DNA from 2 places in the Halomonas sp. DP8Y7-3 genome. Region 2 is predicted to be linked to the other one. Evidence: predicted binding sites of a transcription regulator. Region 2 holds the regulator's gene; the other holds the start of a gene.
The links. The regulator sigma-54, encoded in region 2, starts transcription at its own class of promoters, with help from an activator protein. The targets are predictions, from matches to a motif close to TGGCACNNNNNTTGCTNT.

Region 1 (4,589 bases), on a different contig from region 2:
TCGCTGCCACCACCAGCGCCATGGTGGCACCGAGCACCGCCAGGAAGATCAGCGTCGACCGCTCGCCAAAGGGACGAGCCAGCCACAGTCGGGATGATGGCATCGCTCAGCCCTCCGCCGCGCGGCCCTTCTGGGGAAAGAGTCCCCTTGGGCGCTTTTGAATGAACAGAATGATGAACACCAGCACCAGGATCTTGGCCAGCACCGCCCCGGCCCAGGGTTCCAGCACCTGATTGATGACGCCAAGCGAGAGCCCCGCCACCAGGGTGCCCCACAGATTGCCGACGCCGCCGAACACCACCACCATGAAGGAATCGATGATGTAGTTCTGACCCAGGTTGGGACCCACGTTGGTCAGCTGGGACAGCGCCACGCCAGCAAGGCCTGCCACGCCGGAGCCCAACGCAAACGTCAAGATATCGACACGGGTCGCCCGAATCCCCATGGAACGCGCCATGGCACGATTCTGGGTGACAGCTCTCACCTCCAGGCCCAATCGCGTCCTGCGCATGACCAGCATCAGCGCGGCAAAGACCAGCACCGCAAACCCGAGCACGTACAGCCGGTTGAGGGTCAGCGACAGCGCATCGTTGATGACCAGCGAGCCGCTCATCCACTCCGGTGTCACCACGGTACGATTCAGGGGAGAAATCAGCGTACGTACCAGCTGCTGCAAGATCAGGCTGACACCAAAGGTGGCCAGCAGGGTTTCCAGCGGCCGCCCCTTCAGAAACTGGATGACGCCCCGCTCGATGGCCACGCCCACCAGCGCCGCCACCAGGAAGCCCGCCGGAATCGCCAGCAGCAGCGCCAGCCCCGGCTGCCCCGGCAACAGCTGCTGCATCGCCCAGGTGGTATAGGCTCCCAGCATGATCAGTTCGCCGTGAGCCATGTTTATCACACCCATCACGCCGAAGGTGATGGCCAGACCGATCGCCGCCAGCACCAGCACCGAGCCCAGCGACAGGCCGAAGTACAGCGTCTCTGCGGCGCGATTGAGCTTCAGCGACTGCTCAATGTCAGCCAGCGCTGCGGACGCCGCGTCGGCCACCATGGCGTCTTCGCTGCGGCTGGCCTGCATCAATGCCGCCCTGACCTGTCCATTCAGGCTGCCGGCGAGGTCCGCGACAGCGGCGCTGTCGCCCTGCTCCAGTCGGTGGATGGCAATCGCCTGGGTCAGGGCCGCCGCCACCTCCGGGTCACTCTCGTTCTGGGCAAGTTCCGACAGGGACTCCACCACCTCGGTATCGACGTCCCCCAGCAGCGCTTTCGCTGCAATCAGCCGCTGTGCGGGATCATCGACGCGCAGATCCAGCAGGGCCAGGGTGCTGTCCAGGTGGCCACGCAGACGATTGTTGATGGCGACCCGGTCAAGCTCGCGCCGCGACACCTCCCCCGCCTCTTCCATGGTGAGGGCGTCTGCCACCGGCCATTGCCGGCCTCGGTTGGCCAGAATCACGACAATGTCGCCGCTGTCCTTGACCTGGGCCAGCTTGCCCTCGGCGAAACTCTCGAGCCATCCGCGTGCGCGCGTGTCACCACTCGCGGCAATGGCATCGATAGCTGCCTCCTTTTCGCGAAAGTTGGCCTCAGCGAGTGCCTGCAGCAGCTCGCGACCAGCGTCTTCCTCTAGAGTTGCACTGGTGTCCTGCGCTGCGGCGTTGTCCTGTCCAAGAGCACATGGCCCAAGAGCGACCAGGCTGACCAGCAGCAGCGCCTTCAACCAGTATCGCCATGCTGTTGTGTTCATAGCGGAATTCCGTGAGCGCCCTTGTCAGATCGTCAAGGGCATCATGATGGGCGTGGTCCTGGCCGGGACGTCATGGCGCCCCGGCCGTGTTTTTGGTAGCGAATGTCACTCCGTGGCAGCAACGTCGGCGCCGCCGCCGCAGCTACCCTGCACCACGTTGTAGTTGCCGCACTCGAGCGGTGCACGCCAGTCGCTGATCAGATCGCGGGAGCCTTCCAGGTAGTCTGACCAGGCATCCCCAGCGACGGTGGAGGGCGTTTCCCACACGACCGAGAATTGGCCGTTGTCCTGGATTTCACCGATCAGCACGGGCTTGGTGATGTGGTGGTTGGGCATCATGGTGGCGTAACCACCGGTGAGGTTGGGCACCGACACCCCAATAATGGCTTCCTTGACGGCGTCCACCTCGGTGGTACCGGCCTTGCGCACCGCTTCTGTCCACATGTTGAAGCCAATGTAGTGAGCTTCCATGGGGTCGTTGGTCACGGCGTTGTCGTCCCCTGTGTAGTCGTACCAGGCGTCGATAAAGTCGTAGTTGGCGTCTTCGTCGACGCTCATGAAGTAGTTCCAGGCTGCCAGGTGGCCTACCAAGGGAGCCGTATCCAGGCCGGACAGCTCCTGCTCACCTACGGAGAAGGCGACGACTGGAATATCAGCGGCATCAACGCCCTGATTGGCCAGCTCACGATAGAAGGGAACATTGGCGTCGCCGTTGATCGTGGAGACCACGGCGGTTTTCTTGCCCGCTCCGCCAAACTGCTTGATCTCGGAGACGATGTTCTGCCAATCCGAGTGACCGAAAGGGGTGTAGTTGACCATGATGTCCTCGTCGGCCACCCCCTGGGACTTCAGGTAGGCCTCGAGGATCTTGTTGGTGGTGCGCGGATAGACGTAGTCGGTACCCGCCAGCACCCAGCGCTCCACGCCGACATCGTTCATCAGGTAGTCGACGGCCGGAATGGCCTGCTGATTCGGTGCAGCGCCGGTGTAGAAGACGTTCTCGGAGGACTCTTCCCCCTCATACTGAACCGGGTAGAACAGCAGCCCATTAAGCTCTTCCACCACCGGCAACACGGACTTGCGAGAGACCGAGGTCCAGTTGCCGAAGATCACGTCGACCTCATCCTGGGCCAACAGCTCACGCGCTTTCTCGGCAAACAGCGGCCAGTTGGATGCCGGGTCAACCACCACCGGCTCCAGCTCGCGACCCAGCAATCCCCCCGCTTCATTCTGCTGCTCGATCAGCATCAGCATGGTGTCCTTAAGCGTCGACTCGCTGATCGCCATGGTGCCGGACAGGGAATGCAGGATGCCGACCTTGATCGGGTCCTCGTCGGCAACGGCGGGAGCCGCCATCGCCACAGACAGTGCTGACAGCGCAAAGGCAGAAAGCGCCAAGGAACGGCGGGCAGGATTGAGCACAGCAGAGGCCGAAGCTAAGGACATGGGAAATTCTCCAGGGTGACGTTGTCGTTATCGGAGTCGTGGCGACAGGTCGCGGTGCGCGATCGTCGCCTCACTCTGACAAAGCAAGTTCCATGCCACTTATGTTTTCACGGGCCCCGGTGTTATCTCCCGGTTCTCTTCGGACTGGCAAAGGCACCCTCTTGGTGCAGCCACCCTAGCCGACTTGCACCAAAAGCAGACGTTGACGTCTGCCATCCCAAAGCCTTAGTAACGTTCTTCAAGACGTTCCGCGCCATCCCGCTAAGAGCCGCCTTACGACTCACCCCCGAGCAGGCACAGGGTGATGACCTTCCCCGCTTCAATATGGAAGGCCACAGGCCACTCGATATGCTCGTGACAAGGCGCCCTCCCGTGGGCTGGTCCAGCAGATTGCCATGCGCACGACGGACGAAAGACAAGAAGGCCAGGCAGCGCACGATGCAGACAGACCTCCGCAAAGTCCACGTAGCGCTTTAGATCAGGAAAGATGGCCTTGTAGATCGCCTCCTTTGCACTGAAAAGAAGCGTCACCGCCATAGACCTCGATAGCCACCCTGGAAGGTGCAGGAGTTCAGCACCACTCGCGACCACCTCTGCCACGCTATCGGCCTCATCAGCGTCCAGACACTGCTCCACGTCAATGCCCACCCCTGCATATAAATCAGAGGGTGCCACGGCGGATAACGCCAGATCGCTGCAGTGAGAGATGCTGCCAAGCACGCCAGGGGGCCACCGCGGAAGACGGTCAGCCCCCCTGCCCGGCACCCCGCTGTCGATGCCCAACAGACCAAGCGCATAGACCGCGCAGAGTCGCCCGGCCCGGTACTCATCGCGCCGTTTCGCTACAGCGCCCTCCAATTCGGACGGCAACGGCACCCTGGCCAGCGCCTGTCGCACAGGCTCCTTGCTGCGCGCCCACGACATTTGCACCGCCCCACTGCTAGCGAGCCAGAAGCCAGCGATAGCGAGCCCAGGCCGGTGCAGTGCCCTCAGCTGGAAGGGCTGGCCGTAGGCCTGTCGATCGCCCGTGAGCGGAGTGCCAGCCCCGCCGATCGAGATGAAGCTCATTCCCCTTCTCGACCGACGGGGGCTGAACGGCTCAGGCAGTCACATTTGACATACTGCATCACCTTCGCCGATACGCTTACGTCTTCAAGGGGTCGGTCAGGTCGTTGACCAGCACCTCGGCGATCCAGTCAACGGCATCCAGCATCCCCATATGGGTCACTCCCGGGCATGGAATGAGGGCGGGTACCGTACGTGAGAACTCGGCAACGTTATTGTCAAAGACCGAGCTCAGCACCAGATCATCGGGGACACCACCAGGCCGGCCCTCGACGGGCGCCACCTCTTCCAGCGCCTTGAACAGCACGACCTGAGTACTCTTCAGCGG
Region 2 (4,589 bases):
CAGGACATCAGCCTGTCCATCGAACAGGGCAGCATTGTGGGCCTGCTGGGCCCCAACGGCGCAGGCAAGACCACCTCCTTCTACATGATCGTCGGACTGGTCAGGGCGGATGCTGGCACCATCAGCATCGACGATGACGACCTGAGCCGCGCGGCCATGCACCAGCGGGCACTGGCGGGTATTGGCTACCTGCCCCAGGAAGCCTCCATCTTCCGCAAGCTGTCCGTAGCCGACAACATCATGGCGATCCTCGAGACCCGCAAGGACCTCGACCGGGAAGGTCGCCAGGCGCGCCTTGAGCAACTGCTCGAAGACTTCCATGTCAGCCACATTCGCGACAACCCGGGCATGAGCCTGTCCGGCGGGGAAAGACGCCGGGTCGAGATCGCCCGAGCCCTGGCCACAGAACCCGCCTTCATTCTGCTCGACGAACCCTTTGCCGGGGTGGATCCGATCTCCGTCGGCGAGATCAAGTCGATCATTCGCCAGCTCAAGGCTCGTGACATCGGCGTCTTGATCACCGACCACAACGTGCGCGAGACGCTGGACATCTGTGACCGCGCCTACATTGTCGGCGACGGCCAGATCATCGCCGAAGGCAGTGCCGAGTCGATCCTTGCCAACCAGCGCGTCAAGGAAGTCTATCTCGGCGAAAACTTTCGCCTTTAACCACTATATTAGCGCTGCCGGGCCGCTATGTAGGCAGGGTCTTCATGGCGCCCGCTCGACCTTGCACTGACGCGCATGCGGGGCACAGCAAGCCCTGCGCGCCACCCCCTGCCCACAAGTTGGCAAGAAGCTTGCATGGTACCTGACCCGCCGTTAGGGTAAGGCTTTTCAGCTCCACGAACGGAAGTCACATCATGGCCCTCAAGGCGTCACTGCAGCTGAAGATCGGCACCCAGCTGACCATGACCCCTCAGCTGCAACAGGCTATTGGCCTGCTCCAGCTTTCCACGCTGGACCTGCGCCAGGAAGTCCAGCAGGCGCTCGAGGCCAACCCGATGCTCGAGCTGGAGGATGAATTCGGCGAGCTGCAGGTCAAGGACAGCAAGGACGACGACTGGGCCGACGAGATCCCCTCCGAGCTAACGGTCGACAGCGACTGGTCCGATACCTATCAGGACCTTGGCACCGCCCCGGCCGGCAGCGCCGAGGCGCCAGACTTCGAGCGCCAGGCCAGCGGGCAATCCCTGCATGGCCACCTTAGCTGGCAGCTGGCCCTGCTGGACCTCAATGATAATGACAGGCGCATCGCAGAGTGCCTGATTGACGCGGTCAACGGCGATGGCTACCTGGTGGGACACCTTGACGATATCGCCCAGGGCCTGGCCGATGACGACGCTGCTGCCCCGCCCCTGCAGGACGTGGCGTCGGTGCTGGCCAGGCTGCAGCAATTCGAACCTACCGGTGTATTTGCCCGAGATTTGCGCGAATGCCTGCAGCTGCAACTGGACAGCCTGCCCCGTGACACCCCCCTTCTGCCCCAGGCGGGAAGACTGGTACGCCAGTTTCTCGAGGCACTGGCCAGCGGTGATCGTCGTCTGCTGAAGCGCCGCCTGAGCCTGACCGAAGAGCAGCTGGATGATGTCATCGAACTGATCCGTGGCCTCGACCCTAGGCCTGGCAGCCAGTACGGCGACAGCGACAACGACTATGTCATTCCCGATCTGGTGGTCCGCCACACCGAAGAAGGCTGGCGCGTCGAGCTGAACCCTGAGGCGATGCCACGCCTGCGCATTCAACCCGACTATGCGGCCTTGATCCGACGGGCCGACAAGAGCCAGGACAACCAGTTTCTGAAGGACCATCTGCAGGAGGCGCGCTGGCTGATCAAGAGCCTGGCAAGCCGCAACGACACCCTGTTGAGGGTCGGACGCGAAATCATGGAGCGGCAGCTCGACTTCCTCGAGCAGGGTGAAGCCGCCATGAAACCACTGGTGTTGGCAGACATTGCGGCCAAGGTCGAGATGCACGAATCGACCATCTCCCGGGTGACGACCCAGAAATTCGTGCATACGCCACGGGGAGTGTTCGAGCTCAAGTATTTCTTTTCCAGCCAGGTGGGTCAGGATGGGGATGCCCATTCCAGCACTGCCATACGCGCCATGATCAAGTCGCTGATCCAGCAGGAGCCGCCTCGCAAACCGCTGTCTGACAGCAAATTGGTGGAGCTGCTCGCCGAAGACGGTGTCAACGTCGCCCGACGCACCGTCGCCAAGTATCGAGAAGCGATGAATATTCCCTCTTCAAGCGAGCGCAAGCGCCTGCGCTGAGCCCGGTCAGATGGCTCGAGACAGGCGGCGAGCAGAGCGCGTAGCGCAGTTACATGAAAAGCGCAAGCGCTTGAAATATCGCACGACATCTGCGTCTTAATGCGTAGAAGCAGGGGGGTTTGCAGGATCGGAAAAAGGGTTACAATCGAGCAACCACCCGCAAGAGCAAGGAGCCTTGTCATGCAAGTCAACATTACCGGCCACCACGTCGAATTGACCGATCCCCTGCGTGACTACGTACAAGAGAAGCTCGCCCGTGTGGAGCGCCACTACGACAACATCACCAATGTGCAGGTCACCCTCTCGGTGGAGAAGGAGCGCCAACAGGCTGCCTGTACGCTTCACGCTGCCGGTGCAGACCTGCATGCAGAAGCCCAGGACGGCGACATGTACGCCGCCATCGACGCCCTTGCCGACAAGCTGGACCGCCAGCTCGTCAAGCACAAGGAAAAATCCCAAGCCCGCGCCCAAGGCGCCGGAATTCGCTGACCTCTCATGACATTGGATGCCATTCTCCCCCCCGAGCGCACGCTATTTGACGTCCCGGGGGGCAGCAAGAAGAGGGTGCTGGAATTTTTCAGCACCTTCATTGCGCAGAACACACCAAGCCTGGATAGCCAGGAAGTCTTCAGTCGCCTGATCGGCCGCGAACGTCTGGGTAGCACCGGCATCGGCAATGGCGTGGCCATTCCGCATGCTCGCAACCCTCACTGCAAGGCCCCTATCTCTGGCTTTCTCAAGCTGGCAGAGCCGATTGATTTCGACGCCATCGACGGCGAACCGGTGGACCTGGTCTTTGTCTTGCTGGTGCCTGAAGAAGCGGATGATGCTCACCTAGCCTTGCTGGGCCAGGTGGCCGGGGTCATGAATGACGCCGATACCCGACATCGTCTGCGCCACGCGACGTCCCAGCGCGAGCTGCACGAGCGCTTGCAGGAAGCGATTCGCCAGCAAGCCCCCGGCGACGCCACGAGCTGACGGCACGCAGCGAAAGCGCCTTGATCCTATGTCTTGATGGCGCACGCCTTGCCTGGCGCCTTGAAGAATGGCGCCTCGCTGATGGGGATCTCGCTGATTAACCTCTAGCTGATTGCCATTTAGCTGATTACCATCTAGCCAGATAGCACGCTCTGATCGAGCGTGATCTGGCCGTCACCGCGCGGTTGACACCAACTGCCCTCTTATCGCCCCCTGCCAAGGAGACAGGACATGCAGCTCGTGATCATCAGTGGTCGCTCTGGCTCGGGAAAGTCCGTGGCGCTTCAGGCTCTCGAAGACCTGGGCTTCTATGCCATCGACAACTTGCCAGCGACGCTGCTGGGGTCACTGGTCGAAGAGCTGGAGAATGGACATTCACAGCGCATTGCCGTCAGTGTCGATGCGCGCAATCTGCCCGAGGCGCTGGAGCGTTTTCCCGCGCAGCTGACGGCGCTGAAGCAAGGTCCCATCGACTGCCAGGTCGTCTATCTCACCAGCGACGCGCGGATTCTGCTGGAACGCTACTCCCATACTCGACGCCGTCACCCGCTGACCCGCAATACCGACATGACCCTGGCCGAGGCCATCGAGTCCGAGCAGAAGGCGTTGTCTGGCATTCGCGACCTGGCAGATCTGATCATCGACAGCTCCCGCCTGTCCGTACACGAGCTGCGTTCACGCATCGCCGAGCAGGTGGCCGATCATCGCAGCGGCCAGCTGAGCCTGACCATCGAGTCCTTTGGCTTCAAGCGTGGCGTGCCCCCCGACGCCGATATCGTGTTCGATGCACGCTGCCTGCCTAACCCCTACTGGGAGCCATCGCTGCGGGATGCCAACGGCTGCGATCAAAGCGTGATCGCCTTCCTTGAGCACTATCAAGACGTCGCCGACATGAAGCGCGACATCCTGACCTGGGTGCGCAACTGGCTGCCACGCTATCAGGCCAGCCAGCGCAGTTATCTGACGGTGGCCGTGGGCTGCACCGGGGGGCAGCATCGCTCGGTCTATCTGGCCGAGAGCATCGCCGCGGCGCTGGTCGACGACCACCCGAGAATACGCCTGCGCCACCGCGAGCTTGGCCAGCAACGTCGTCTGGACAGCGGGGCACAATGAGCGTGGCCAGACGCGAGCTGACCCTTACCAATCGCCGCGGGCTGCACGCTCGGGCGGCCACTCGCCTGGTCACCTGCTGTCAGGCGTTCGACGCCTCCGTGACCGTGCACCACGGTCAGCGCTGTGGGGATGCCGCCAACATCATGTCCCTGCTGATGCTGGCGGCCCCCTGCGGCACCGTGCTGACCCTGGAAGCAGAAGGTCCCGACGCCGATGCGGTGC

Region 1: the regulator sigma-54 is predicted to act here: its motif matches at 3,277-3,294, upstream of urtA (urea ABC transporter substrate-binding protein).

The regions. Positions count from the first base shown of each region.
Region 1 is NZ_JAHVIO010000019.1:95,851-100,439, forward strand. It holds gene urtC (urea ABC transporter permease subunit UrtC) at 1-103, opposite strand, end outside; gene urtB (urea ABC transporter permease subunit UrtB) at 107-1,750, opposite strand; gene urtA (urea ABC transporter substrate-binding protein) at 1,856-3,106, opposite strand; gene KUV86_RS18115 (4'-phosphopantetheinyl transferase) at 3,470-4,264, opposite strand; gene KUV86_RS18120 (non-ribosomal peptide synthetase) at 4,341-4,589, opposite strand, start outside.
Region 2 is NZ_JAHVIO010000014.1:331,625-336,213, forward strand. It holds gene lptB (LPS export ABC transporter ATP-binding protein) at 1-669, shown strand, start outside; gene KUV86_RS16035 (RNA polymerase factor sigma-54) at 864-2,276, shown strand; gene hpf (ribosome hibernation-promoting factor, HPF/YfiA family) at 2,457-2,765, shown strand; gene ptsN (PTS IIA-like nitrogen regulatory protein PtsN) at 2,772-3,254, shown strand; gene rapZ (RNase adapter RapZ) at 3,486-4,367, shown strand; gene KUV86_RS16055 (HPr family phosphocarrier protein) at 4,370-4,589, shown strand, end outside.